Regions from separate parts of the Mesorhizobium sp. LNJC391B00 genome, predicted to be linked through region 1. Evidence: predicted binding sites of a transcription regulator. Region 1 holds the regulator's gene; each other region holds the start of a gene.
What was found. The regulator PhoB, encoded in region 1, activates phosphate uptake and scavenging genes when phosphate is short. The targets are predictions, from matches to a motif close to TGTCATNNANCTGTCAT.
Positions count from the first base shown of each region.

Region 2: a site for PhoB is predicted at 1,626-1,642, ahead of X750_RS146770 (LTA synthase family protein). Genes of this name have one in related genera too.
Region 3: a site for PhoB is predicted at 5,652-5,668, ahead of ppk2 (polyphosphate kinase 2). Genes of this name have one in related genera too.

Region 1 is NZ_AYWI01000011.1:116,745-126,704, forward strand. It holds gene X750_RS141115 (PAS domain-containing protein) at 1-954, shown strand, start outside; gene X750_RS141110 (substrate-binding domain-containing protein) at 1,451-2,479, shown strand; gene pstC (phosphate ABC transporter permease subunit PstC) at 2,575-4,035, shown strand; gene pstA (phosphate ABC transporter permease PstA) at 4,032-5,348, shown strand; gene pstB (phosphate ABC transporter ATP-binding protein PstB) at 5,366-6,190, shown strand; gene phoU (phosphate signaling complex protein PhoU) at 6,232-6,936, shown strand; gene phoB (phosphate regulon transcriptional regulator PhoB) at 6,953-7,642, shown strand; gene X750_RS141080 (ROK family protein) at 7,673-8,908, opposite strand; gene xylF (D-xylose ABC transporter substrate-binding protein) at 9,173-9,960, shown strand, end outside.
Region 2 is NZ_AYWI01000006.1:621,461-631,420, forward strand. It holds gene fabG (3-oxoacyl-[acyl-carrier-protein] reductase) at 1-407, opposite strand, end outside; gene fabD (ACP S-malonyltransferase) at 468-1,415, opposite strand; gene X750_RS146770 (LTA synthase family protein) at 1,693-3,621, shown strand; gene rpsF (30S ribosomal protein S6) at 3,934-4,434, shown strand; gene rpsR (30S ribosomal protein S18) at 4,434-4,682, shown strand; gene rplI (50S ribosomal protein L9) at 4,948-5,535, shown strand; gene X750_RS146750 (cyclopropane-fatty-acyl-phospholipid synthase family protein) at 5,722-7,071, shown strand; gene X750_RS146745 (small ribosomal subunit Rsm22 family protein) at 7,229-8,206, shown strand; gene X750_RS146740 (replicative DNA helicase) at 8,427-9,920, shown strand.
Region 3 is NZ_AYWI01000005.1:354,929-364,888, reverse strand. It holds gene X750_RS1000000166910 (pyridoxamine 5'-phosphate oxidase family protein) at 1-223, shown strand, start outside; gene X750_RS1000000166905 (hypothetical protein) at 198-476, shown strand; gene hemB (porphobilinogen synthase) at 565-1,620, shown strand; gene X750_RS1000000164505 (DUF1629 domain-containing protein) at 1,623-2,387, opposite strand; gene X750_RS149675 (DUF1330 domain-containing protein) at 2,528-2,854, opposite strand; gene X750_RS149680 (helix-turn-helix domain-containing protein) at 3,031-3,726, shown strand; gene X750_RS149685 (dihydrofolate reductase family protein) at 3,837-4,481, shown strand; gene ppk2 (polyphosphate kinase 2) at 4,671-5,591, opposite strand; gene X750_RS149695 (aldo/keto reductase) at 5,835-6,878, shown strand; gene X750_RS149700 (glycosyl transferase family 90) at 6,899-7,870, opposite strand; gene X750_RS1000000164500 (hypothetical protein) at 8,049-8,207, shown strand; gene X750_RS149705 (DUF982 domain-containing protein) at 8,280-8,513, opposite strand; gene X750_RS149710 (GntR family transcriptional regulator) at 8,623-9,288, opposite strand; partial or broken gene X750_RS01000000162950 (multidrug efflux MFS transporter) at 9,438-9,960, shown strand, end outside.

The DNA of each region.
Region 1 (9,960 bases):
GACGTGACCGGCTCACGGGTGCTGATCGTCGACGACAATGCCGTCAACCGATCGATCCTGAGCGAGCAGATGGCGTCATGGACCTTCGATTCCTGCGCCGCCGAAAGCGGACCCGAAGGGCTCAAGGTGCTGGTCGCCGCGGCTGCCTACGGCGTGCCGGTCGACTGCGTCGTGCTCGATTATCAGATGCCGGGGATGAGCGGCGCCGAAATGGCGCGCGTCGTGCGCAACACCGCAGGGCTGGCCGACACGCCGATCATCATGCTGACCTCGGTCGACCAGTCGCTCGCCAACACCAGCTATCGCGATCTCGGCATCGACGCCCAGCTGATCAAGCCGGCGCGTTCCTCGGTGCTTCTGGAAACGCTGGTCGCCACCATCCAGCGGCACCATCACAATATCACGGACGGCCGTGTGCTGCCGGCGGCAAGCAGCGGTTCCGGCGGCGGCAGGAACGAACCGTCGCCGGCAAAGCCGCCGCTCGCTGCATCGGAACGCGCCTTGCTGCAACCGCCGCCGGTTCGTGCCCGCGCCCGGGCCGCCGGGGATGAACGCCGGCTCGACATTCTCGTTGCCGAGGACAATGAGGTGAACCAGATGGTGTTCACCCAGATAATCGGCGAAACCGGCTACAGTTTCGAAATCGTCGGCAACGGCCGCAAGGCGCTCGACGCCTTCGGCCGGCTTAATCCGCGCATGATCCTGATGGACGTCTCGATGCCGGAGATGAACGGGCTCGAGGCCACCGCCGCAATTCGCCGGCTGGAAGAACATACGGGTATGCATATCCCGATCGTCGGCGTCACCGCGCATGCCTTGAAGGGCGACCGTGAGCGCTGCCTGGAAGCCGGCATGGACGACTATCTGCCCAAGCCGATCAGCCCCAGGGCGCTGCTCGAAAAGGTCGAGCGCTGGGTCGGCATATCAGGCGAAGCCCAACGAGACGCTGGATAGCAACCTGCGGCGCCGCCGGGATTCGGCCGCGCCGCAACAGCCAAGGATATGGTGCGATCGCACCATATCAAAGCTGGCGCCCAGTCAGGACAATGGTCGCAACGAAACCGCTCATTCAGTTACGGGCGGGAGCAAGCGACCGCCGACAAGAAACAGCGTCGAATCTACCCCAACGGACCTGTTTTTGGCGATGGCTCGGCCAAGATTCGCTCTGGTCACGGGCAACGCGCTCCCGTCCGGTTTTTCTTTCTCGGCATCGCGGCCTGCGGTGTGCCGGGACTTGATGCCAGCACGAATTGCGCAAGCGTCTGATTCCAGCGGCAACTTCCATTCCCACAAACCGGCTTAAAGGGTGCGGCCCACAAGACGTCTGTGCGACGTTACCGGGCTGACACGAAACTGTCATGCGACTGTAATAATCGAAGGCTATTGGCCTCAGCGGGCGCCGGTTTGAAGAGGGCGCCAAGAGACCATCTTCCGAACAGGAGCAGGCCACATGAAGAAATTCCTCGTTACGGCATCGGCCGTGGCGGTAGCGTTCGCCGCATCGTCCGGTGTCGCCGCTGCGCGTGACCAGATCCAGGTCGCCGGTTCGTCGACCGTGCTGCCTTACGCCAAGATCGTCGCCGAGCAGTTCGGCGAAACCTTCACCAACTTCAAGACCCCGGTGGTCGAGTCCGGCGGCAGCGGCGCCGGCATCAAGGAGTTCTGCAAGGGCGTCGGCGAAGACACGATCGATATCGCCAACTCCTCGCGCCCGATCAAGAAGGACGAGCTGAAGTCCTGCGCCGACGCCGGCGTCAAGGACGTCCAGGAAGTCCGCATCGGCTATGACGGCATCGTCTTTGCCACCGACATCAAGGGTCCGGACTGGGCGCTGGTTCCCGCCGACATCTACAAGGCGCTCGCCGCCAAGCTGGTGGTCGACGGCAAGCTGGTCGACAACCCGAACACCAAGTGGAACCAGGTCAATCCGAAGCTGCCCGACTGGGATATCGCCGCCTATATCCCGGGTGAGAAGCACGGCACCCGTGAAGTGTTCGAGACCAAGCTGCTCGACGCCGGCTGCGACAAGGCCGCTTTGAAGGCTGCCGGCATCGCCGACGACAAGGAAATCGGCAAGACCTGCATCGCCATCCGCAAGGACGGCAAGGCTGTCGACATTGACGGCGACTACACCGAGACGCTCGCCCGCATCGACTCCAACAAGACCGGCGTTGGCGTGTTCGGCCTCGCCTTCTACGAGAACAATGCCGACAAGCTGAAGGTCGCTACCGTGGAAGGCATCGTGCCTTCGACGCAGACCATCGCCGATGGCACGTACCCCGTGTCGCGGCCGTTGTTCTTCTACGTCAAGAAGGCGCATCTGGGCGTCGTTCCCGGCCTCAAGGAATATGTCGAGTTCTTCCTTGATGACCAGATGATCGGCCCGGAAAGCCCGCTCGCCCAGTACGGCCTGGTTTCCGCTCCCGACGCCGAACGTCAGGGCCAGCGCGACGCCTTCGCCGCCGGAAAGACAATGTAATCAACGGACGGATCAGGGCGCGGATGAACTCCGCGCCCTGATTTCGCCGCTTGCCGCAACGGCGGCGGCGATCTGAATTTTCCCTGGGGTGGGTTATGTCGTCCTTGCTCGTACTCGCCATAATCATCGTCATAGGCGTGGTCGCTTTTGTGGTCGGCCGCCAGCGCGCCGCGGCGCAGGATACCGGCAAGGTCAAGCCGCATTCGCGCGCGCATTATCATGGCTGGTGGGCCTTTCTGCTCGCGGTCCTGCCTGCCGTCCTTTTGCTCGCCGTCTGGGATATCGGCTCTTCCTTCTATCTCGACCGGCATATCCATGCCGCTTTGCCCGAGCGCACCGCCGACACAAAGGTCGCCAGCGAAGCGCTCGACGCCAGCCTGGTGAAGAGCCTGGCCAAGGGCTTGCGCCGGCTCGATGGCGATACCGCACTTCCCGCTACTTTCGCCGAATTGCAGCCGCTGCTCGCCGCCAAGGGCGTGGCACTGGCCAGCGACACACAGGACTACATGATCCCGATCGCGGTCGAGGCGAACCAGGTCCAGGACCGGCTCGGCCTGTTCGGCGCCGTGCTGACCTTCGCGCTGTCGGTCGCCGGCGCCTTCTATGCGCTGAGGCAGATCGCGCCGCGCGCCAGGGCGCGCAACAATGTCGAGAAGCTGATGCTGTGGGGGCTGCTTGCGGCCTCGACCATCGCCATCCTGACCACGGTCGGCATCGTGCTGTCGATGCTGTTCCAGACGATCACCTTCTTCGAGAGCGTATCGCCGATGAGCTTCTTCTTCGGCACGGTGTGGGATCCGCGTTTCGCCGCCGCCGGTTCCGGCGGCAGCCAGGGTCAGTTCGGCCTGATCCCGCTACTCGCCGGCACGCTCTACATCGCCGCCGTCGCGCTTCTGGTCGCAGTGCCGGTAGGGCTGATGTCGGCGGTCTACATGTCCGAATACGCCTCGCGCAGCGTCCGGTCGGTGGTCAAGCCCGCGCTTGAACTGCTGGCCGGCATCCCGACCATCGTCTACGGCATCTTCGCCGTGGTCACGCTCGGACCGTTCCTGCGCGACCTCTCGGCAGCCCTCACCGGCGGCTCTCCCTTCATCCAGGGCCAGAGCATCTTCACCGCCGGCCTGGTGATGGGCGTCATGCTGATCCCGGTCGTGTCCTCTTTGTCCGACGACATCATCACCGCGGTGCCGCGCGCAATGCGTGACGGCTCGCTCGGCCTCGGTGCCACGCGCTCCGAGACGATCAAGCGGGTGATCCTGCCGGCGGCACTGCCCGGCATCGTCGGCGCCATCCTGTTGACGGCGTCGCGCGCCATCGGCGAGACGATGATCGTCGTGCTGGCGGCGGGCGTCGCGGCCAATCTGACGGCCAACCCGTTCGAGGCGATGACGACCATCACCGTCAAGATCGTCAACCAGCTGACCGGCGATCTCGAGTTCAACTCGCCGCAGACGCTGGTCGCCTTCGCGCTCGGCCTGACGCTGTTCGCGCTGACGCTGGTGATGAACATCGTCGCCCTCTACATCGTGCGCAAGTACCGGGAGCAGTACGAATGACCGACATCCCCCTGGACACGATGGCGGGTGCCGTCGCGCGTCCGCGCCGCGACATCGGGCTGAAGGCGCGCTACGCCGCCGAACGCCGGTTCCGCATCTATGGCGTGATTGCGATCTCGGTGGGCCTGGCGTTCCTGGCCATCATGTTGATCACCATCGTCTCGAAAGGCTACACCGCCTTCTGGCAGACGACGGTGACGCTGCCGGTCACCTTCGACGAGAAGGTGATCGATCCCTCCGGCAAGCGCGCGACCGACCCTACCGTGCTGATCAAGGCGAACTATCCCAAGCTCGCCGAAAACGCGCTGGTGGCCAAGCTCGGCATCGATCCGGCCAACAAGCCGATGATGCTGAAGCTCAAGGGCTTCCTGTCGGAAGGCGCCCGCGTCCAGCTGCGCGACATCGTCTCCGCCGATCCGTCGGTGATCGGCACGACGCGTGACGTCGACATCCTGGCCGCCGCCAATCTCGACTCGGCCTCCAAGGGCCAGATCGACCTCGGCGTCGATGAAGCGCGCCGCAAGGTGTCCGACCAGCAGATCGACTGGATGAACAAGCTCAAAGCCGAAGGCGCGATGGCCGAGCATTTCAACACCGGCCTGTTCAGCTATGGCGCCTCCAGCCGGCCCGAGACGTCGGGCATGGGCGTGGCCATCATCGGTTCGTTCTACATGATGGTGATCGTGCTTTTGCTGGCGCTGCCGATCGGCGTCGCCGCCTCGATCTATCTCGAGGAGTTCGCCAAGAAGAACCGCTTTACGGACCTGATCGAAGTCAACATCAACAATCTCGCGGCGGTGCCGTCGATCGTCTTCGGTCTGCTTGGCCTTGCCGTGTTCATCAACTTCCTCGGCATGCCGCGCTCGGCTTCCTTCGTCGGCGGCCTGGTGCTGACCTTGATGACGCTGCCGACCATCATCATCGCCACGCGCGCCGCCCTCGCCGCGGTGCCGCCGTCGATCCGCTCGGCGGCGCTCGGCCTCGGCGCCTCCAAGATGCAGATGGTGTTCCATCACATCCTGCCGCTTGCCGCCCCAGGCATCCTTACCGGCACCATCATCGGCCTGGCGCGTGCGCTCGGCGAGACAGCACCGCTGCTCTTGATCGGCATGGTCGCTTTCGTCGCCGATTATCCGACGACGCCTTTCGATCCGGCGACCGCGCTGCCGGTTCAGATCTATATGTGGGCAAACGAGGCTGAGCGCGCTTTTGTCGAGCGCATGTCCGGCGCCATCATCATCCTGCTCGTCTTCCTCATGGCCATGAACATCACCGCGATCGTGCTCCGGCGCCGGTTCGAGCGGCGCTGGTAGAAAAAAGGCAATTTGGTATGAACATCATGACCGAACAGTCCCTTGAGAATGCAGTGGGCGACAAAATGAACGCCAAGTCGAACGAAGTCATCAAGATGCGCGGCGACAAGGTCGGCGTCTTCTACGGCGAGAAGCAGGCGTTGTTCGACGTCAATCTCGACGTCCGCCAGAACCAGGTGACGGCGCTGATCGGCCCGTCCGGCTGCGGCAAGTCGACCTTCCTGCGCTGCCTCAACCGCATGAACGACACCATCGATTCGGCGCGGGTGACCGGCAAGATCACGCTCGATGAAGACGACATCTACGACAAGAACATCGATGTCGTCGAACTGCGCGCCCGCGTCGGCATGGTGTTCCAGAAACCCAACCCGTTCCCGAAGTCGATCTACGAGAACGTCGCCTACGGCCCGCGCATCCATGGGCTGGCCAAGCGCAAGTCCGACATGGACCAGATCGTCGAGCAGAGCCTGAAGAAGGCGGCGATCTGGAACGAGGTCAAGGACCGCCTGCAGGAGCCCGGCACCGGCCTGTCCGGCGGCCAGCAGCAGCGCCTGTGCATCGCGCGCGCCATCGCCGTGTCGCCGGAGGTGATCCTGATGGACGAGCCCTGCTCGGCGCTCGATCCGATCGCCACCGCCCGTGTCGAGGAGCTGATCGACGAACTGCGCCAGAACTACACGATCGTCATCGTCACCCACTCGATGCAGCAGGCGGCGCGCGTGTCGCAGCGCACGGCGATGTTCCATCTCGGCTATCTCGTCGAGGAGGGCGCCACCGACAAGATGTTCACCAACCCCGACGACAAGCGCACCCAGGACTACATTACCGGCCGCTTCGGCTGAGCCGTCCGGCGGGTGAATTTTCAGGCACGAGGACCAAGATCATGGGTGAACATACCGTCGCCTCCTTCGATGAAGAGCTCGGGCAGATCAGCAAGCTGATCCGCGACATGGGCGATCTGGCAGGCTCGATGGTCAGCGGCTCGACCAGGGCGCTGCTCAATTCGGACAATGCGCTGGCACAGCGTGTCGTTTCCGACGACGCCATCATGGATGCGCGCCAGCGCGAACTGGACGACCGCGCCATCACGCTGATCGCCAAGCGCCAGCCGATGGCCAACGATCTGCGCGCCGTGGTCGGCTCGATCCGCATGGCCGGCGACCTCGAGCGCATCGGCGATCTCGCCAAGAACATCGCCAAACGCGTCGGCACCGTGGGCTTGAGCGTCACGCCGCGCGACCTCTCGCACTCCATCGATGCCATGGCGCAGCTGGTGCTGATCCAGGTGCAAGGCGTCGTCGAGGAATATGCCGCCACCGATGCGGCAGCTCTTGCAAAACTCAGGAATGACGACGAGCGCATCGACGTCAAATACACGTCCGTGTTTCGTGAGCTCTTGACCTACATGATGGAAGACCCTCGCAACATCACCGCCTGCACGCATCTCTTGTTCTGCGCCAAGAATCTTGAGCGCATCGGCGATCATGTCACCAACATCGCCGAAAATGCGTATTATGTGCTGACCGGCCAGCAATTGCCCGCCAATCGTCCGAAGCAGGACGAGACGGCGATGGCCACGCCGGCCTGATGAGGGTGAACTGCCTATGATCGCGCCACGCATCATGGTCGTGGAGGACGAGGAGCCGCTAGGCGTGCTCCTCCGCTACAACCTCGAATCCGAAGGCTATCACGTCGAGGTGGTGACACGCGGCGACGAGGCCGAGATCCGCCTGCAGGAAAACGTGCCCGATCTCCTGGTGCTCGACTGGATGGTGCCCGCTGTTTCCGGCATCGAGCTCTGCCGGCGGCTTAGAGTGCGGCCCGAAACCGAGCGGCTGCCGATCATCATGCTGACCGCGCGCGGTGAGGAAAGCGATCGCGTGCGCGGCCTGTCCACCGGTGCCGACGACTATCTGGTCAAGCCATTCTCGACGCCGGAGTTCATGGCGCGCGTGAAGGCGCTGCTGCGCCGGGCCAAGCCGGAAGTGCTGTCCAGCGTGCTCAAGGTCGGCGACATCGTGCTCGACCGCGAGTCGCACCGTGTCTACCGCAAGAAGAGCGAGATCAGGCTCGGACCGACCGAGTTCCGGCTGCTCGAATTCATGATGCGCCATCCCGGCCGCGTGTTCTCGCGCAGCCAGCTGCTCGACAATGTCTGGGGCGAGACGATCTACATCGACGAGCGAACCGTCGACGTCCATGTCGGGCGCTTACGCAAAGCGGTCAACAACGGCCGCATGCCGGATGTCATCCGTACCATTCGCGGCGCCGGCTACGCGATCAGGGAAGACTAGGATGCTGCGCGTCGCGCCGTTGCCGGCCATTCAGGCGACATGCTTGCCGGATTTGGCCTGAATGCCCGGCGCGAAAATCTCCTGATCGACGAAGCCGAGCGCGCGCATGGCACAGCCTTCGCGGATCAGCGGCAGCTCGTTGGGCTCGGTGTCGAAGGAGATCGACTTCGAGTGCTGGCCGCCGGCGGTCTGGGCGATCGCTTCGCGCAATGCCGGCTCGATCAGGTCGAAGGCGGCGGCGCTGACGCCAACCATGGCGACAGGCGCCGGGTCGATCAGCGCAAACAGGCTGCCGAGGCCGAAGCCGAGCGCCTCACCGGCCTTGCGATAGGCTTCGCGCTCCGGGCCATCGGTTTCGCGGGCGCGCGCGGCGAGTGCGCGCATATCAGCGTCGCCGATATCGACCGGCTCGGCATCTTCGCTCATCATTTTGGCGCTGCGCCAGATGGCGTAGTTTCCGGCATAGGCCTCGACGCAGCCGCGCCGCCCGCAGCGGCAGAGCGCGCCGCCCGGACGGTGGATCATGTGGCCGAACTCGCCGCCCGAGGAATGGGTGCCGGTGAACAGTTCGCCTTTCAGCACCAGCCCCATGCCGATGCCGTGCGACAAGAGGATCGCGATGAAATTGTCGCGGTAGCGCTCGGGCTGGCGCCATTGCAGGGCCACCGCCATCATATTGCAGTCGTTCTCCATGGTGGCAGGAATGCCGAATTCCGCTTCCAACATGTCGGCGAAGGCAATGTCGGTCAGTGGCGTGATTGGCGACCACAGCATGGCCCGCGCCTGCGAATCGGTGATGCCCTGGATGCCCATGGCAATGCGGGCGATGCTCTGGACATCGAGGTCCGGGTCCGCGAGACGCCGCCCGACGATTGCTACGCATTCGCCGATCAGCTCGTCGCGCGGCATGGTCAGCGTGTCGAGCCGGCGCTGTTCTTCCGCGACCACCTGGCCGGCATAGTCGATGACGGTGACGGAGAGGAAGTTCAGCGACAGCACCACGGTCATGACCGCCGCCGCTTCCGGGTTGAGGCCAAGGCCGACCTGCGGCCGGCCGCGTTTCAGCGAGCCGGTCTCGCCAGGCTTGCCTTCAATCAGGATGCCTTCTTGAATTAGATCAGACGAGATTGCCGATATCGTCGAATGGCTGAGGCCGGTGGTCGCCGCAATCTCGGTCCGCGACGGCTGGCCGGCCCGGCGCACGGCCGAAATCACCATCGCACGGTTGCGACGGCGCAGATCGTCGTGGCGGATCCCAACCGACATTTGTTTTCCTCCCGGCCTCCTCGCGCCTCATGATAGTGAAGGCGTTCGACGGCACCAGCCAAATATTGGCAGACGCCGGCAGCCCTGTCATTGTTTATTGCGGAGCTCGAAAAAATTCGGCAACGCCATCAGAATCCATCATAATCGATGTTGACAGTGCCTTATCATTGAACCAGTATTTTTTCGAGGCTCGAAAAAATGGAGCCTCTTTGTGCAGGCCTTCGGGCCGGTTTTGTCGCGCCGGGCGGCGCAGGGAGGGTTATAATGAACAGATTTGCAGCCGCCATGCTGGCGGGTGTCGCCATGTCGCTGGCGCTGATGTCGGTCGCGCAGGCGAAGGACAAGGTCATCGGCGTGTCGTGGTCGAACTTCCAGGAAGAGCGCTGGAAGACCGACGAGGCGGCGATGAAAACGGCGATCGAAGCCGCCGGCGACAAGTACATTTCGGCCGACGCGCAGTCCAATCCCGGCAAGCAGCTGACCGACGTCGAAAGCCTGATCTCGCAGGGCGCCAACTCGCTGATCATCTTGGCGCAGGACGCCTCGGCCATCGGCCCGGCGGTGCAGAAGGCGCTGGACGAAGGCATTCCGGTCGTCGGCTATGATCGCCTGATCGAGAACAAGGACGTCTTCTACCTGACCTTCGACAACAAGGAAGTCGGCCGCATGCAGGCCCGCGAAGTGTTCAAGGCGAAGCCCGAAGGCAACTATGTCTTCATCAAGGGCTCGGGCTCGGATCCGAATGCCGATTTCCTGTTCTCGGGCTCGATGGAAGTGCTCAAGGAAGCCATCGACTCGGGCAAGATCAAGAATGTCGGCGAGGCCTATACCGATGGCTGGCTGCCGGCCAACGCCCAGAAGAACATGGAACAGTTCCTGACCGCCAATGACAACAAGGTCGATGCCGTGGTTGCGGCCAATGACGGCACCGCCGGCGGCGTTGTCGCCGCGCTGACGGCGCAGGGCCTTGCCGGAACGGTTCCGGTCTCGGGCCAGGACGGCGACCATGCCGCCCTGAACCGCATCGCGCTCGGCACGCAGACGGTGTCGGT
Region 2 (9,960 bases), on a different contig from region 1:
TTGATGATGCGGCCATGGCGGCGGCGCATCATCGGATGGGTCAGCTCGCGGGTCAGCCGGAACACGGCGGTGAGGTTCACCTCCAGCACGCTGTCCCAATCCGCGTCCGCCATGCGCACGAACAGGCCGTCCTTGGTGATGCCGGCATTGTTGACCAGTATGTCGACGCCTTCGAGTTCGGCTTCGGCCTTCTGGCCAAGCGCCTTGACCTCGTCACGGTCGGCTAGATTGGCCGGGAACAGCTTTACCCGGTCGCCGAGTTCGCCGGCCAGGGTCTCCAGTTTCTCGATGCGGGTGCCGTGCAGGCCGACAATGGCGCCTTGCGCATGCAGCACCCGGACAATCGCCTCGCCAATGCCGCCCGATGCGCCGGTGACGAGCGCCTTGCGGCCGGTCAGTTCGAACATTTTCGTCTCCTGATCTTAAGAGAACACCCTTCCCACGGGAGGGGTTGAATCGCCAGTGGATTATGCAAGCGCGGCCAGCGCCGCCTCGACTTCGGCCGGCGTGCCGACGGCCGATGTGGTGATGTCGCGGCTGATCCGCCGCGCCAGGCCGGAAAGCACCTTGCCGGCGCCGATCTCAAAGAGCGTGGCGACGCCATTGGCGCCGAACCACTCCACCGTTTCGCGCCAGCGCACGCGGCCGGTGATCTGCTCGACCAGGCGGCGCGCGATCTCGTCGGGGTCGCGGGTCGGGGCTACAGTGACGTTGGAGACGACGGGCACGACCGGTGCATTCTTGGTCACGCCCGCCAGCGCCTCGCGCATGACATCGGCCGCCGGCGCCATCAGCGCCGAATGGAAGGGTGCGGAGACCTGCAGCATCAGCGCCCGCTTGGCGCCCTTTTCGGTGCACAGTTTCGCGGCGAGTTCCACCGCCGCCCTGGCGCCGGAGATCACCAGCTGGCCGCCGCCATTGTCGTTGGCGATCTGGCAGACCTTGCCGGATCCCGTTGCGGCCTCGGTGCAAGCGGCTTCGACGTCGGGCTGTTCCAGTCCGATGATCGCCGCCATGGCGCCCTCGCCGGCCGGCACCGCCGCCTGCATGGCGTTGCCGCGGATGCGCAGCAGCCGGGCAGCATCGGCGACCGAAACGAAACCGGCCGCGGCAAGGGCGGAATATTCGCCGAGCGAATGACCGGCAACGTAGGCAACCTTGTCCTTCAGCGAAAAGCCGCGCGCTTCCAGCGAGCGGATTCCCGCCAGCGAGACCGCCATCAGCGCCGGCTGGGCATTGGCAGTCAGGGTCAGCGCCTCTTCCGGGCCTTCCCAGATCAGTTTCGACAGCTTTTCGCCCAACGCATCATCGACTTCCTCGAACGCCCTGCGTGCCTCGGGGAAGGCGTCGGCGAGGTCCTTGCCCATGCCGACAGCCTGGCTGCCCTGTCCCGGAAAGGTGAATGCGACGGCCATTTGGGCGCTCTCCAGCGGCTGATTTTTCCTGCCTGTGACGCAAGGCGGACCGTCAAGTCAAGCCCGGAGGCGGCATTTCCGCTCTCGCTTGAACCGGAGCTGACCTCGAGTCCCTGTTCCCAAAGGCTTTTTGCCGATCACACCTGATGAAAACCGCTCACGAATCGTTTGCTGGCTCTTCTTATTTTCGCCACAGGCGCTAGCTTTTGCATGACAGTTCTATGACAGAACGGTGGCGCGAGTGGAAATGCGCGTTGCTTGGGCCGGGGGAAGAGACGTGGCTAGGATCAGGAAGGGCGCGGCCGTACCCGCGCCACAGTTCTTGGAAGACGATCCGTCCACCGGCTACCTGCCGGGGCGCAGATGGCCGGTCATCCGCTACGGTCTGGTCACGCTGCTTGCCTCCGCCATCCTGGTGTTCGCCATCGAATGGATCGTGCGCGGCGACTTCTTCGGCACAGTCGACTTCTTCCTGCAGCCATTCAAGCCGGGCTGGACCACCATCATTGTCTTTGCATTGGTGCTGATGGGACTGGACGCCGTGTTTGGCCGCAGTCACCAGAGCCTGATGATCGTGGCGCCGCTGACGCTGGCGCTGGCCTTTGTCGGGCATCAGAAGTCGCATTATCTCGGCGATCCGCTCTACCCAACCGATTTTCTTTATTCGCGCCAGATCATGGCACTGATGCCGCTCCTGGTGCGCGAACGGCCTTGGACGGCGCTCGCCATGGCGGTCGGCATCGTCGCCGGCCTGTCGCTGCTGATCTATGGCTGGCGGTTGTGGCGCCGCAAGGTTCCGATCCTCAGCCGCAAAGGGCGGCTGGCGCGGCTGACGCTGGCAGTGCCGCTGCTCGCCTTCTTCGTCTCGATCATGGACTACGCCACCTTCTCGTGGACCCGAGACCGGCTGCAGATCATCCCGATCATGTGGGACCAGAAGGAGAACTACGCCTCCAACGGGTTTGCGCTGGCCTTCGCGCTCAACGTGCCGATGGCGCATGTCTCGGCGCCGGCGGGCTATTCCGACAAGGCGATCGACGCGATCGACAGGCCTGCTGTGGCGGCCTCGGTACCGGATGAGAAACCCGACATCATCGTGGTGATGAGCGAATCTTTCTGGGATCCGACCAAGCTGCCCGGCGTCACAATCACGCCTGACCCGATCCCCAATGTGCGGGCGCTGCGTTCCGGCTATATGTTCTCGCCGGAATTCGGCGGCATGACCGCCAACATCGAATTCGAGGCGCTGACCGGCTTTTCCAATGCCTTCCTGCCGGCGGGCTCGATCCCCTACCAGCAATATGTGCGCACGCCGACGCCGTCGCTGGCGACCTTCCTGAAAAGCGAGGGCTACCGGGCGCGCGCCATCCATCCGGGCACCAACTGGTTCTGGAACAGGGGCGCCGTCTATGCCGATTTCGGTTTCAACGATTTCCGCTCGGAAGAGACGCTGCCGCCACTGGAAAAGCGCGGGCCGCTGGCTTCCGATGCGTCGATGACCGACGAGATCATCGCAGAGGCCGACGCCAGCGAGCGGCCGGTGTTCTTCTTCGCCGTCAGCCTGCAGAACCACGGTCCCTACGAGCCGTACCGCTATTACAATCCGACCCACAAGGTCGTGGCACCGATCAGCACGTGGGCGCGGGAATCGCTGCTCAGCTACGCCGAGGGATCGGCCGATGCCGACCGTGGCCTCGAGCGATTGATCGAATGGGCGAAGAAGCGCGAGCGGCCGACGGTCATCGCCTTCTTCGGCGACCATCTGCCGCCGCTCGGCCCCGTCTATGTCGAAACCGGTTACCTGAAGGACAATGTCGCGCCGCGCAAGGAACCGACGCCCGAGGCGGCACTGGAGCATCATCAGACGCCGCTGGTCATCTGGTCTAACCGCACCGGTCCGGCGCAGGATATGGGCGCCGTGAGCCCAGCCTTCCTGCCCTACCATATCCTTACGACGGCCGGGATCACGCACCCCTACTACACCGGCTTCCTGGGCGCGCTGCGCGAACGCTATCGCGTCGTCGACCGCAATCTGCTTCTGACACCGTCAGGTGAGGCCACGCCGGACTGGGCGCGGCAGAAGGATGTTGATCCGGCGATCAACGATTTCCGCCTGCTGCAATACGACATGATGTTCGGCAAGCGTAAGGCGGCCCCGGACTTCTTCCCCGAAACGATCAACGGTCGTACCCCGCATACGAGTTGATGCCTGGTATTTTTCCAACCCTGCGACGCCAGGACGCTGTCCGGAGCATGCGTTACCCTTGCCTTCCAGCCAATTTGCTATATAGACGCCCGCAATCTGCCGGTCCTTGCTGGGGGCTGAACGGAGGGCCGGAGGTTTTACCCAAAACCTTCGTGTGAAGCCAGAAGCGCTTCCGCCTCCCGTGTCTCCGCTCTCGACCGTCTCGAAATGCTCCTTTCTTCCCCGCCCCCTCGGGATCAGCGGGTCAGAGAAGTTGCAGAGGCTTTTGCCGCGAGGATCCGGGAGAGAAACGAAGAAAGGCACTGAACCACTATGGCTCTATACGAACATGTGTTCCTTGCCCGGCAGGACCTCTCGCAGCAGCAGGTCGATGCGCTTGTCGAACAGTACAAGGGCGTCATCTCCGCAAATGGCGGGTCCGTCGGCCGGGTCGAGAACTGGGGACTGAAGTCCCTCACCTACCGGGTCAACAAGAACCGGAAGGCTTACTACACGCTTATGGACCTCAACTGCCCGCCGGCAGCGCTCAACGAGATGGAGCGCCAGATGGGCCTGTCCGAGGACGTGCTGCGTTTCCTGACCGTCAAGGTCGAGGCGCATGAGGAAGGCCCGTCGGCCATGATGCAGAAGCGCGAAGAGCGCTCGGAACGCGGCGGCTTCGGCGACCGCGACCGTGGTGATCGTGGTCCGCGCTCGTTCGGCGACCGTGATCGCGGCGACCGTGGCGATCGTCCGCCGCGCTCATTTGGCGACGCCGGTGGCGATCGTGGTCCGCGCCGTCCGCGCGAAGGCGTTGAAGGAGGTGCAGAATAATGGTCGACATCAATCAGATCCCGACCCGGCGCCCGTTCCATCGCCGCCGCAAGACCTGCCCGTTCTCCGGCGCCAACGCGCCCAAGATCGACTACAAGGACGTGCGTCTTCTGCAGCGCTACATTTCCGAGCGCGGCAAGATCGTGCCGTCGCGCATCACCGCCGTCAGCCAGAAGAAGCAGCGCGAACTCGCCAAGGCGATCAAGCGCGCCCGCTTCCTCGGCCTGCTGCCCTACGTGGTTCGCTAAGATCTCCGAAGCAGGCGGTTCGCCGCCTGCTTCCTTCTCCCACGGCGACGGGCGCCCAGGGGTAATTTGATGATGCATGTCGTTGTCCCAAAACCGGGACCACTCTTGGCGACGTGCATTGAAATCCCGAGTTGAGGTGAAAAGCCTCTAACTGCCGCGACAGGCAGGACAGCGACACCGGCGCAAAGGCGCTCAGAGCTTCCTGACCTGTTCCATTCAATTCGGCGCCGATCCCGCGGTCGGTGCCAGACGAAGGAACAAGACCATGCAAGTGATTCTTCTCGAACGCGTTTCCCGCCTCGGCCAGATGGGCGATACCGTCAAGGTCAAGGACGGCTTTGCCCGCAACTTCCTCTTGCCGCAGGGCAAGGCGCTGCGCGCCAACGAAGCCAACAAGAAGAAGTTCGAAGGACAGCGCGCGCAGCTCGAAGCCCGCAACCTCGAGCGCAAGTCGGAAGCCAGCCAGGTTGCCGAAAAGCTCGACGGCAAGAGCTTCATCGCCGTACGTTCGGCCGGCGAGACCGGCCAGCTCTACGGTTCGGTGTCGACCCGCGACATCGCCGACCTGCTGACCGCCGAAGGGTTCTCGGTCAACCGCAACCAGATCCAGCTCAACCAGCCGATCAAGACCATCGGCGTCACCAATGTGGCGATTGCGCTGCATCCGGAAGTCGAGGTCACCATCAGCCTCAACATCGCCCGCACGGCCGACGAAGCCGAGCGCCAGGCCAAGGGCGAGACGCTGACCACCGCCGAAGCCATCTATGGCGATGACATCAACGACAACGCACGGCCGGAGAACTTCTTCGACCCGAACACCGAGTTCGAAGGCGGCGAAGAAGACAACGCCTGATCCCGCACGGGGCGTGATCGGGAAGCGAGGGGAGCAGCGCTCCAATCACTTCCTCGTCATCCAGCCTTTCTGGACCAATGCCCGGGCCTCTCGCCCGGGCATTTTTGGGCCAAATGGAACTTTTCGAACCCCTATATATTGTTGCAGAATTGGTCCGCCAGTCTGACCGTGAGGGGACATTTGGTGATGAATATTCTGTTGAAACGCGTTCTCGACCGCCTGGTGCGTACGGGCAATCTGAAAGTCACCGGCCCGAAGGGCTCGACAGTGGTTTTCGGCGACGGCAGCGGCGAGCCGGTGCATATGCACATCAAGACCGCGCATGCCGAGCGCGCCATTACCTTCGATCCGATGCTGGCCGTGCCGGAAGCCTATATGGACGGCGAACTCGACATCATCGAGGGCGGCGTACTGGGTATGATGCGCATCGCCTTCCAGAACATGGGCAGTGGCGGTATCGACGCCACCTGGTCGAAGGCCATCGAGGGTCTGCGCCACGCCTTTCGCCGCCTGCAGCAGATCAACACCGCATCACGGGCGCGCCGCAACGTGCAGCGCCACTATGATTTGTCGGGTGACCTCTACCGGCTCTTCCTCGACGACGACATGCAGTATTCCTGCGCCTACTTCGAACAGCCGGACATGACGCTCGACGAGGCGCAGATGGCCAAGAAACGCCATATCGCCGCCAAGCTCAGGCTGAAGGCCGGCCAGACCGTGCTCGATATCGGCTCCGGCTGGGGTGGGCTCGGCCTCTATCTCGCCAAGGCTTTCGATGTCGACGTGCAAGGCGTGACGCTGTCGACCGAGCAGCACGGCGTCGCCACCGACCGGGCGCATGCGCAAGGCTTGCAGGACCGCGTGCATTTCGATCTCAAGGACTACCGCGAACTCAACGAACGCTTCGACCGCATCGTCTCGGTCGGCATGTTCGAGCATGTCGGCGTCAACCACTTCCGCACCTTCTTCGACAAGTCGGCGACGCTGTTGAAGCCCGACGGCGTCATGCTCTTGCACACGATCGGCCGCTCCGGCGTGCCGTGGGCGACCAGCGCCTTTATCCGCAAGTACATTTTTCCGGGCGGCTACATTCCCTCGCTGTCGGAGGTGATGCCGGCGATCGAGAAGTCGGGGCTTGTGGTCACCGACATCGAGATTCTGCGGCTGCACTATGCCGATACGCTGAAGCATTGGGGCCAGCGCTTTGCCGCCAACCGCGACAAGGCCAAAGCCATCTACGACGAGCGCTTCTGCAGGATGTGGGAGTTCTATCTGGCGGCTTCGGAAGCCGCCTTCCGCTGGCAGGATCTGGTGATCTTCCAGATCCAGATCGCCAAGAAGAACGACACGCTGCCGATGACGCGCGACTACATGGCCAAATGTGAAAAGGCGCTCGAAATGCGCGAAATGGGGCATCGTCAGGAGGCGGCGGCCGCCGAGCCTGCTGTCGCCAGGTCTGTGCCTGCCAGGTCCGTTGCTGTCAGGTCCGTTGCGGCCAAGCCAGCGCGCCGTCGCAAGGTGGCGGATCGCGAATAACGCCTCGATTGCGATTGCCGCTTGCCATTGACGGCTCTGACACTGAAAAAGGTCTCGTTCTCGCGAGACCTTTTTTAATGACCTGCCTGCCCACCATCGCCACCACCCTTGTCGAGTTCGCCGGCGCCTCGGTGCTCGCGGCACGCGGAGCCTGAGCGTGGAACTCCCCGCCTCGCTGCGACAAGGCGTCGAGCGCCTGCTCGAAACGATACCGCTGGCGGTGCTGCGCCAGGCGGCGAAGACGCTGTCTGACCGCTACCGCGCCGAATTGCGCGACGGCCGCCTGCACATGGCCGAAGAGATGGCGGTAAAAGCCTATCTGGCGACGCGGCTGCCGGCGACCTACGCGGCGGTACGGGCCGGTCTCGACGAACTCGCCTATGCGCGGCCCGATTTCCAGCCAACGAGCTTGCTCGATGTCGGCGCCGGTCCTGGCACGGTGCTTTGGGCCACTACAGACCTGTGGCCCGACCTCGAAGAGGCGGTTCTGGTTGAAGCAAGCGCCGCGGTGCGCAAGGTTGGCCAGTCGCTCGCCCTTGATACCATCGCCACGAGGATGGACTGGCGCGCTGGCGACGTGACCATCGACCTTGCCGATCTCAAGCCTGCCGACCTCGTCACCTGCGCCTATGTGCTGGACGAGATCGCGCCAGCATCGCTGCCGAAGCTTGTCGGCCGGCTCTGGCATTTGACCGGCGACACACTGCTGATCGTCGAGCCCGGCACACCGGCAGGCTGGCAGCGCATCCTGGCAGTGCGCAGGCAATTGCTGGAGGCCGGGGCGCATGTGCTGGCGCCTTGTCCGCATGAGGCGCCCTGCCCGCTTGAGCCGCCCGACTGGTGCCATTTTTCGCGCCGCGTCGCCCGCTCGCGCCTTCATCGCCTGGCCAAAGACGCGGACGTGCCGTGGGAGGACGAGAAATTCATCTACGTCGCGGCGTCGCGGCAACCCGCGCCTGTACATCCGCCCCGCGTGATTGCGCCGCCGAAATCGGGCTCCGGCAAGGTGCTGCTCAAACTGTGCCAGCCGGATGGCGGCGCCGGCGAGACACTTTTCACCAAGCGCGAGGGCGAGCTGTTCAAGGCAGCGCGGCGGCTGGACTGGGGCGATACACTGGACGGAAGAAGCGGATAATCACCGAGATTGTTCTTGCTCTGTTCCAACGACTCGGATAAAAGTCAGCGCCTTTCTGAGTCAACCGGAATCGGGGCGCGGAAACACTCTTCTGTGGACGGTTTGCGGCCCCTGTGAACAACGGGCATCGAGGTTGATTGGTCGTGCGGTGATGCAGAAAGGTCAGCACCGATTTATCTCGTTCTGATATCGAGAAGCCGGGATCAAAATCGGGGACATCATGGCAGAGGCAGCGCGAAAATTCGGCGTGGCGGAGCAGCAACCGCTTTATCGTGAAGCGCCGAACAACATCGAGGCAGAGCAGGCGCTGCTCGGCGCCATCCTCGTCAACAACGATGCCTTCTACCGCGTCTCCGACTTCCTCAAGGCCGGCCATTTCTACGAGCCGCTGCACCGGAAAATCTTCGAGGTCGCGGCCGAGCTCATCCGCATGGGCAAGGTGGCGACGCCGATCACGCTGAAAACCTTCCTGCCGGCCGACGAGAAGGTCGGCGACATGACGGTGGCGCAATATGTGGTTCGTCTGGCGGTCGAAGCCGTCACCGTCGTCAATGCCACCGATTATGGCCGCGCCATCTACGATCTGGCCACGCGCCGGGCACTGATTACCGTCGGCGAGGACATGGTCAACATCGCCTATGACGCGCCGGTCGACATGGCGCCGTCCGAACAGATCGAGGATGCCGAGCGGCGGCTGTTCGAACTGGCCGAAACCGGCCGTTACGACGGCGGCTTCGAGAGCTTCACCGACGCGGTCAAGACCGCCGTCGACATGGCCAACGCCGCCTATATGCGCGACGGCCATTTGTCGGGCCTCGCCACCGGCATGCGCGATCTCGACCGCCGCATGGGTGGCCTGCAGGCGTCGGATCTGATCATCATTGCCGGCCGTCCGGGCATGGGCAAGACGTCGCTCGCCACCAACATCGCCTTCAACATCGCCGAGATGTATGAGCCGGCGCAACAGGCCGACGGCTCGTTCAAGGCAGCCAATGGCGGCGTCGTCGGCTTCTTCTCACTGGAAATGTCGTCCGAGCAGCTCGCCACCCGCATCATTTCCGAACAGACGGAAATTTCGTCGTCAAAAATCCGCCGCGGCGAGATTTCAGAGATGGATTTCGAAAAGCTGGTCGCCTGCTCGCAGACCATGCAGAAGATCCCGCTGTTCATCGACCAGACCGGCGGTATCTCGATCGCGCAGCTGTCGGCGCGGGCGCGGCGGCTGAAGCGTCAGCGCGGCCTCGACCTCATCGTCATCGACTATATCCAGCTGATGCAGGGGTCGAGCGCGAAATCGTCGCAGAACCGGGTGCAGGAAATCACCGAGATCACCACCGGCCTCAAGGCGCTGGCCAAGGAACTCTCCGTTCCGATCATCGCGCTGTCGCAGCTGTCGCGTCAGGTCGAAAGCCGCGAAGACAAGCGCCCGCAGCTGTCCGATCTTCGCGAATCCGGCTCGATCGAGCAGGACGCCGACGTGGTGATGTTCGTCTACCGCGAGGAATATTATCTGAAGAACCGCGAACCGAAGCCCGGCACCGACGAATACATCAAGTGGGAACACGAGATGAACGAGATGCGCGGCAAGGCCGAAGTCATCGTCGCCAAGCAGCGCCACGGCCCGACAGGTTCGGTGAGCCTCGCCTTCCATGGCGAGTTCACACGGTTTTCCGACCTCGCCGAAGAGCATCATATTGCGGAGAGGTTCGAGTAGTCTGTTGAGAAAGGCTTCATTCCTTCGCACCCCCCTCTGT
Region 3 (9,960 bases), on a different contig from region 1:
TGGCTGGGAGATGCCGAAAAAGTTCGACCCGGATGATGTTCTCAGCCGCCCGCTGATGGCCAATCTGGCGACCGTGACGCCTGACGGCGCGCCGCGCAACGCGCCGATGTGGTTCATCTGGGAGGACGCTGCGATCTGGCTGCTCGGCTCGACCGGGGCAAGTGCTGTCAAACACCTCGAACGTGACCCGCTGCGCCGTGGAGATCGTCCATTTCGACAATGAGGCCGGCATCCTGCTGCATCTCGGCCTGCGCGGCGTCGCCACCATCGAAGCGATGGCGCCGAACCGCTTCAAACGGCTGCTGCACAAATATCTCGGCCCGGAGGCGACCTGGAACCGCTGGTTCATCGACAATGTGGCCGACATCGACCATCCGGACGGGCGCCTGATCCGGCTCGCCCCGGAGAGCATCTTCACCAACAATGTGTCGTTCTTCAAAACCGGCCCCGAGCTGGCGTGGCCGCCGAAGCCGTAAGCAGCGCGTTATCGACTGGCACAATCGTGTCGCATTGGTCAGAGGCAAGGCCTCGTGGTAAAAGCCGCCTCGACCCGGAGTTTTTGCGATGAACAAATTCACCCCCGCGACGAGCAACAAATTCGCACCGGCAAAGCCCGCCGGTGCGCGCAGCGTCGACGAGATCACCGGCAGCCGCCGCTTGCGGCGCATGCGCAAGGCCGACTGGTCGCGCCGCCTGGTGCAGGAAAACCGGCTTACCGTGGACGATCTGATCTGGCCGATCTTCGTGATCGACGGCAAGAACACGCGCGAGCCGATCGCCGCCATGCCCGGCGTCTTCCGCCTGTCGCTGGACCTCGCCGTCAAGGAGGCCGAGCGGGCCGCTAAGCTCGGCATTCCGGCGATCGCCACCTTCCCCAATGTTGAACTCAGCCTGCGCGACCAGACGGGATCGCACATCCTCGACCCGGAAAACATCATCAACCGCGCCACCCGCGCCATCAAGGACGCGGTGCCGGAGATCGGCATCATCACCGATGCGGCGCTCGACCCGTTCACCTCGCACGGCCATGACGGCATCTTGCGCGACGGCATCATCGTCAATGACGAGACAGTGGAACAGGTGACCGCCGCGGCCGTCATCCAGGCAGCGGCCGGCGCCGACATCATCGCGCCGTCCGACATGATGGACGGCCGCATCGGCGCCATCCGCGACGCACTCGACGCCAATGGTTTTCAGGATGTGGCGATCATGTCCTATGCGACGAAATTCGCCTCCGCCTTCTACGGCCCCTACCGCGAGGCGGTCGGCACCGCCGGCCTGCTCAAGGGCGACAAGAAGACCTACTATCTCGACCACGCCAATTCCGACGAAGCGGTGCGCGAGGCCGAGCAGGATATCGCCGAGGGCGCCGACATGCTGATGGTCAAGCCCGGCCTGCCCTATCTCGACATCATCCGCCGGCTGAAGGACGAGTTCCAGATGCCGACCTTCGCCTACCAGGTGTCAGGCGAATATTCGATGATCAAGGCGGCGGCCGCCAATGGCTGGATCGACGGCGAAAAGGCAATGCTGGAGAGCCTGCTCGCCTTCAAGCGCGCCGGCTGCGACGGCATCCTGACTTACTTCGCGCCGGAAGTGGCGCAAATGCTGAAGGGATAAATTCACTCCAGCACATAACTCTCTTTGACATTTCTTGTTTCGAAGTCCAGCCGACCACGCCCGCAAACCGACATGTCTTGGAACAAGTCGGGCTTCTTGATGCCTGCTTCAACACAGGCTTCTCTCAATTTGGGGGTGCAAATGACAATGCCCATGTTCTTCTGTTTGAAGATATGCGCATCGCCAACAATCTCCTCCTTGAAATAGAAGCAGGCGCCTCCGGCGCGGTCGTAGTGGACGCCTCCATTCTCGCCGATCAAAAGCCTAAACTTCGACGATTCGAGATCCACGGCATCAATCTTGCGAACGATGTCGCAAAGGTAGTGCTTTGGTTCGATCGGCTTTCCGCTCAAATAGAATACGTCGCAGTCGTTAAACACGACCCCATCGGGGTCGACTGACTGCAGAACGTCCTTCAGGCGCTCGGATACAAGCCAGTAACAATGAAAATCTTCTAAGTCTTTTGGTGGCCTGCAATAGGCTGTCGCTTCAGGCCGTAGCCTGGGCGTCTCCGGGTACTCAGGAAAGCCGTATCCCCCAAACTCCGTCGGCCCGAGCAGTATGCGGGGTGGCGGCACCAAAGCTTGGGCGTTTTCCAGCTGAAGACAATGGGACCCGCCGCGATATGTCGGTCCGATCTGGAAGAATTTTCCATGTTTCTTGAATTTCGCCTCTTTGCGGAAAACCCGCTCTGGGACTTGAGCTGGCCTATTCTGCGGGCGGTTCCGGTTGGCAAACAGTTTTGCAATGAGTGAAATAATGGTCACGTGCGCGCCTGCTCAGTTTACCGACTTTCGAGTTCAAGACTAAATCGCGTGAGAGTACCCGTCCACCTGCTTCGCGCCCGAAGTGGCGCAAATGCTGAAGGGTTAGCCGGAACCCTGATACACCGGGTTCCGGCTTTTCCTCACGCCTTCGGCAAATAAGGGATCGTTCCAGCGAGATCGGTATCGTCGATCAGTTGGAAGCGGCTGTCGCTGCCCTTCCGGCGCTCCGCCACAAACGGAGCGTATTGCGGATCGTTGGTGAAGGCTTCGGCTGCCTTTGCCGACGGAAACGCCATGATGGCGATCAGGCTGGTGTCGAGCGGCTTGCCCTCCAGCGTCTTCACATTGCCGCTGCGGGCGAGATACTTGCCGCCATGCTTGTGGACGAGGTCATGCACCGAAGCGGCATAGGCCGGCACCCATTTGTCGTCCTTCACCTTGATGTCTGCGATCACGTAAGCGGTCATTGTCCAACTCCTCATGGATCGGCACCGGACTGCCCGGTGACGTGACCGCTGCCTCGCATGGCGGCGCCGGACCGCTCCAGTCACAGAACTGTACCGGGGGTGCCAGTACAGCTTCTGTACTGGCTGAACTCAGGTTTTCTGAATAAGGTCCGGCAACATCTTTTGGAGCTCACCACATGACACAAGCCGGTTACAAGCAATTCTGCCCGCTCTCCATGGCCGCCGAGCTGCTCTGCACACGCTGGACCATGGTGCTGCTGCGCGAACTGGTGGCGGGATCGACCCGCTTCAACGATTTGCGCCGCGGCGTGCCGAAAATGTCGCCAACCCTTCTGTCGCAACGGCTCAAGGACCTCGAGGCCGGCGGCATCGTCGAGCGGACCGAGATCGCGACCGAGAAGGGCGTGTTCGAATACCGGCTGACCGAGGCGGGCCGGGATTTGCGCCCGGTTGTCGAGGCGATGGGGTTTTGGGGCCAGAAATGGATCGAGGCCAGGCTGTCGCTCAAAAACCTCGATCCGTCGCTGCTGATGTGGGACATGCGGCGCAATCTGAACCCCAGTCCGCTGCCGGACGGGCGCACCGTGATACAATTCCTGTACCATGACCTGCCGGCGTCAAAACGATCGTGGTGGCTGATCGTCGAAAAGCAGGGCGAGGTCGATCTTTGCTGGTACGATCCGGGCTTCGACGTCGATCTCTACGTCTCGACCGATCTGTGCACCATGACCTCGATCTGGATGGGGCTGACGACAGTTCACAAGGAACGCGACAAGATCAGCCTGACCGGCGATCTCGACGTCGCCGGCAAGATGCAGATCTGGCTTGGGCTCAGCCCGTTTGCGGTGATGCCGAAGCGCGTGGCGGCTTGAGGTCCCTGCGCATTCCACAGATCGGCTTGCCTCTAAAAATACTAGTTGCAAAATGCAATCAGTTTGAATACTGATTGCAAATCACAACTGGTCACCGAAAGGGAGTCTCCATGTCCAAACTTCGCGTCAATGCCTTCACCTTGTCGCTCGACGGTTTCGGCGCCGGTCCTGACCAGGACCTGCAAAATCCGCTCGGCGTTGGTGGCGAATATCTGCACAAATGGATGACCGGCACCCGCACCTTCCATGAGATGGTCGGCAAGGATGGCGGCACCACCGATGTGGACGACCGGTTCACTGTCCGCAGCTTCGACAATGTCGGGGCCTGGATCCTCGGCCGCAACATGTTCGGCCCGATCCGTGGCGAATGGCCAGACGAGAGCTGGAAAGGCTGGTGGGGCGACAACCCGCCCTATCACGTGCCGACCTTCGTGCTGACCCACTACAAGCGCGACCCCATTGTGATGGAAGGCGGCACCGTTTTCCACTTCGTTGCCGGCGGCATCCACGCCGCGCTCGAACAAGCAAAGGCCGCGGCCGGCGGCAAGGATGTCCGCGTCGGCGGCGGCGTTTCCACCATCCGGCAATATCTGCAAGAGAAGCTCATCGACGAGTTGCATCTGGCGGTGTCGCCGGTGTTGCTCGGGAGGGGCGAGAGCCTGTTTGCCGGGCTGGATATGCTGAAGCTGGGTTACCAGTGCACCGAGCAGGTGGCGACAGCGCTCGCCACGCATGTGACGATCAAGCGGGTGTAGTGGCGAAGTGATAGGCGCAGGCTTCTTTCTCCCCGTTCTACGGGGAGAAATGCCCGGCAGGCAATGAGGGGCAGCGCTGCTTTTGGAGGTTAGCAGCGTCCGACGGCTGTGAATTCGTCGATGCCGGCGCTGCCCCTCATCCGCCCTTCGGGCACCTTCTCCCCGTGAAACGGGGAGAAGGAAAAGTGCTCAATACTTCTCCGGCACGTAAAGCTCGCGCGGCAGGACCTGGCGCTCGTACTCCGGGTTGAACACCCGCTCGGGCAGCGTGATTTCTTCGTGCGGCACGTCCTCATAGGGCAGCTGTTTGAGGAGATGGTCGATGCAGTTCAGCCGCGCCCGCTTCTTGTCGTTGCCTTCGACGATGTACCACGGTGCCTCTGGGATGTTGGTGCGGGCAAACGTCTCTTCCTTGGCCTTGGTGTACTGCTCCCAGCGCACGCGCGACTGCAGGTCCATCGGCGACAGCTTCCACTGCTTCATCGGGTCGTGGATGCGCATCATGAAGCGCATCTGCTGTTCCTCGTCGGTGATCGAGAACCAGTATTTGACCAGCGTGACGCCGGAGCGGACCAGCATGCGCTCGAACTCCGGCACGTCGCGGAAGAACTCTTCGACCTGATCGGGTTCGGCAAAGCCCATCACCCGCTCGACGCCGGAGCGGTTGTACCAGGAGCGGTCGAACAGCACGATCTCGCCGCCGGCCGGCAGATGCGGCACGTAGCGCTGGAAATACCACTGCGATTTTTCGCGCTCGGTCGGCGCCGGCAGCGCCACGACGCGGCAGATGCGCGGGTTGAGGCGCTGGGTGATGCGCTTGATGACGCCGCCCTTGCCGGCGGAATCGCGTCCTTCGAAAACCACCACCAGCTTCTTCTTGTGGTAGGCGACCCAGGACTGCAGCTTGATCAGTTCCGACTGCAAGCCGATCAGGTCGCGGAAATACTGCATGCGGTCGATCGACGGCGGATGCGCGTTCTTGTAGATCTTGGAGATCTCCAGCGACAGCGCCGGCTCCGACATTTCAAGCTCATAGTCCTCGTCGAGCATGTCGGCGAGTTCGGCTTCCAGCCAATCCCTGGCCGGAGAATTCTGCTTCAACTCGGTCATTTCCACTGCTCCGCTTGCCGGCTGGCATGAAACCCTGAGCCGACTCGATATAGGCCGCCAATGACGGTTTTATTGCAAGCCGCCGGCCAGCCGGTCATCACTGCAAACCAGCGAGCATTGCCGATCCATCGCCCTGGGATGGCGACAAGCCGCTCAAATTGTCCTACAATTGGCGGACCCCTTCGGGCTTCCCCGCCCTTTCCTGCTAAAACCGCCTCCCCACCAAAACTACGAGGATCTGACATGGAATACCGCACGCTTGGCCGTTCCGGCTTGAAAGTTTCGGCGCTGACCTTGGGAACCATGACCTTCGGCGGCAGCGGGCCGTTCGCCGCCGTCGGCAATTCCGATCTCGCGGAGGCCTCGCGCATCATCGACACTTGCATCGATGCCGGCATCAATCTCATCGACACCGCCAATGTCTATTCCAACGGTCTGTCGGAAGAGATCATCGGCGAGGCGCTCGGCGGCAAGCGCAAGAACGACGTGCTGATCGCCTCCAAGGCGCGCATGCGGATCGGCAAGGGCCCCAATGACGAAGGCCTGTCGCGCCATCATCTGATCCGCGAATGCGAGAAGAGCCTGAAGCGCCTCAGGACCGATGTCATCGACATCTATTTCCTGCACGAATGGGACGGCGCGACGCCGCTCGAGGAAACCATCTCCGCGCTCGACACGCTGGTTGCCCAGGGCAAGATCCGCTATGTCGGCTGCTCCAACTATTCCGGCTGGCAGGTCATGAAGGCGCTCGGAATCAGCGACAGCCAGCACCAGCCGCGCTTCGTCACCCAGCAGATCCACTACACGCTGGAAGCACGCGAGGCCGAGTATGAGCTCTTGCCGATCTCGGTCGACCAGGGCCTTGGCGTTTTGGTGTGGAGCCCGCTCGCCGGCGGCCTGCTGTCGGGAAAATACCGCCGCGACAGTCCGACGGCGCGCCAGATCGGCGGCTGGTCGGAACCACCGATCCGCGACGAGGACCGGCTGTGGCGGATCGTCGACGTGCTGGTCGACATCGGCGCCACTCGCGGCGTCTCGGCGGCGCAGGTGGCGCTGGCCTGGCTGCTCGGCCGGCCAGCCGTCAGTTCGCTGGTGATCGGCGCACGCAATGAGTCCCAGTTGAAAGACAATCTCGCCGCGGCAAGCCTGACGCTGTCCTTTGATGAATGCCAGCGTCTCGATGCCGTCAGCCGGCCGCCGGTGCTCTATCCCTACTGGCACCAGCAGTTTACGGCGAAGGACCGCTTCGGCCCGGCCGATCTGGTTATGGACCGCAGCGTCATCTGACTTAAGGGCGCCGGAAGCCGCTAGCCCGCGATAAACCGCCAGACCTGCGGATCGGGCTCGATCTGGCCGCTGAGCACGAAATATTTGTAGAGCACGAGCAGGCAGATCGCCTGCTCGGCCCGCTCGTCGGCGAAGTTGCGGCAATAGGCGTTGGCCGCCGCAACGATGCGCTGGGCCTCGGCCGGATGTTTCTCGAGATGGTGCACGCGCTCGGCCAGATCGCTGAAGTCGGGCGCCAGCGGCACATAATGGACATCGGGCTCGAGCTGCCCCTCGGCGAACCAGGTCTCGTAAGTCGGCGGCGGCATCAGGCAGAGCGAGTTCGAGCTCATGATCCATTTCAGATTGGTCGCGACATCATTGCCTTCGAGCGAGATGATGTAGCGGTAGCGGCGCTGCTGATCGATGCTGAGATAGGGCTTGCGGTATTCCGCAGGTGCTGTCGCCCTCGGCGTGCCGACATCGCAGAACGGCAGATTGCGGGCTGCATCCAGCAACAAGGTGCGGATCGGATTGTTGAGTTCGCCGCGCCAAACGACGAGCGGATGCTTGTCGGCGAAGGCGACATCGTCGGCCGGCATGTAGAAATGACGGAACTTGTTCAGCTTGAACAGGACGCCGTTGCTGTTGTCGCCCGCTATCGGCCGGTCCTTGACGATCGACGGCATCTTCGGCACTTCGATGACGTCGCCGAATTCCAGGTCGATGCGCAGATCTGGGTCGAAATAACGGGTGAACTCCTTCAGATCGTAATAGTACATGCTGCGGTCCGACGGCAGCCGGCTGACCGGCACGGCCTCGGGGCTGGGGCTAAAAGGCTCCCGCAGCGTGTTGTAGTAATTGAGCCGCTGGCGGACGGATGCGTCGGAAAGCCTGGCCTGATCGAGCAGCCGGCCGAGCCGGCGCCGGAAAAGAACCGGCGGCGCGATGTCGCGCATGGCGTTGCGCGCATAGTAGATCAGCTTCTGTGCGTTTCTTTGAAGCGTGGCCATCGGTCGTTTTGATTCGAAATCGGTCGGCGGCGGCTCCAGCAACTGTCCCGCAGCCTTTTCTAAACCATTGTGTTCGCCATCACGCAAGTCCAGAACCGCTGGCATCTGCCCTCGCGGCGCTGTTGTGTTTGCCGGCCAATGCTTCTAGGCAGGATCAGGCACAGCGAAAGGAAACGATATGGCTCGACCACCGAATTACGGTCAGGAACGCAAAGAGCGCGACCGGCAGAAGGCCGCCAAGAAGGCGGAGAAGCTCGCCGCCAAGGTCGCAGCCAAGGAGCGCGCCGAGCCTGAGAACGAGGCAAGTTCCAAAACCGACACCGAGACAGAAAAATAGGCAAGACAGGATCACCGGCCCGCGAAACGGGCCGGATCCTGGCAAAATGCCGGTGTGATCAGGCCGATGTGATCAGGCCGGGGCCTTGTCGCTGACGAAGACGTTGACCTCGCGCGCGGCGGCGATGAAGGCGCGTCTTGCAATCATCGCCGGCTTGTCGCCGGCCAGCGCGTCATGGCAGGCCTGCAGCGCTTCGCGGTGCTTGGGGCTGCGCTTGCCGGGCCAGCTGTTGAGCAGGTAATCGGAAGCCTCGCGCACCGTACGCAAGAGCTGAGTGCTTCCCTCCGTGCCCGACTTAACGGTCACGGGTGTTTCAAATCGGTTGTTTTCCATGGCCGCCTCTTACGCCATCGGCGTCCGCGAAGCGAGGCCGAAAGCGGATCGCGACGGCGTTCTTTCGTTTTCGTGACCAGTATCAAGCGGCGACGACGGCAAAACCCCTGGCGCGCAGGCCGCGCCGGTCATTGTGCAACGACGTCACCAGGCGGGCGCGGCTGCCGGCTATATGGGCGGAAAGTCGCGCCGCCGCCGCATCGGCATCGCCGGCCCGCACCGCTGCCAGAATGGCGTGATGCTCGCTCCAGGCGCGGCCAAGGGCCGCCTCGTCGCGCACCTCCAGCCAGCGCGCCCGCGACAGCCGCGTCATGGCATCGCGCACGGCCCGAAACAGGAACTCGTTGCCGGAGAGCCGCGCCAGTTCGATATGGAAATCCATGCCGACGCGGTGCCATTCCTCGCGCGGCGTGGCAGTGTCGCAGGAGTCCAGCATCGCCTCGATGACATCGGCTGCGCTCCTGTCGGCCAGCGCCGAAGTCAGCCTGACCGCCGCGACCTCGACCGCTTCGCGGTACACCGCGATCTGTTCCAGTTCGGCAAGGTTGATCGGCGACACGGTCCAGCCGCGCCCGTCGCGGCAGATCAGCCCTTCCGTCTCCAGCCGCAGCAGGGCTGCCCTGACCGGCGTGCGCGAGGCGCCGAAGCGGCTCTCGATCCAGCGCTCCGTCAGCCGCTCGCCAGGACCGACCTCAAGGCCAAGGATCATCTCGCGAAGCGCTTTTTCGACGATCTGCATCTGCGACATAGTTGCTTCCATTGCTGGCGATCGGCCTTGCCCGTTGGTCTTGCCGATCACATTGAGAGCGCCTGATTGACAGCAGCCGGGCTTTGCGTCCATGAGGTACCAAGTTGGTATCCCAGAATGGTATCCGCAGCAAGCGGACAGGACAGGACATGCCGCAGGACAGTGCAGCGCAGGCCGCCGAAGCGCCTTCCACCTACAACATTCATTGGCGGCGCAACCTGCTCGTGTGCTTTGCCGGATCGTTCAGCACGCTTGTGGCGATGACGCTGTTGCTGCCGTTCCTGCCGCTCTATGTCGAACAGCTGGGCGCCCTGGGCCACGCGGCGATCGTGCAATGGTCCGGCATCGCCTTCGGCGCCACCTTCCTTGCCGCGGCCCTTGTCGCACCGCTGTGGGGGCGGCTCGGCGACCGCTACGGCCGCAAGGTGATGCTGGTGCGCGCCAGTTTCGGCATGGCGATCTGCATGTCGCTGACCGGCATGGTGCAGACCGTCTGGCAATTGGTGCTTTTGCGCCTGCTGATCGGCTTTGCCGGCGGTTATTCCTCAGGCTCGACGATACTTGTCGCCATGCAGACGCCGAAGGAGCGCTCCGGCTGGGCGCTTGGCGTGCTGTCGGCCGGCATCACCGCAGGCTCCCTGGTCGGCCCGTTGCTTGGCGGCGCGCTGCCGC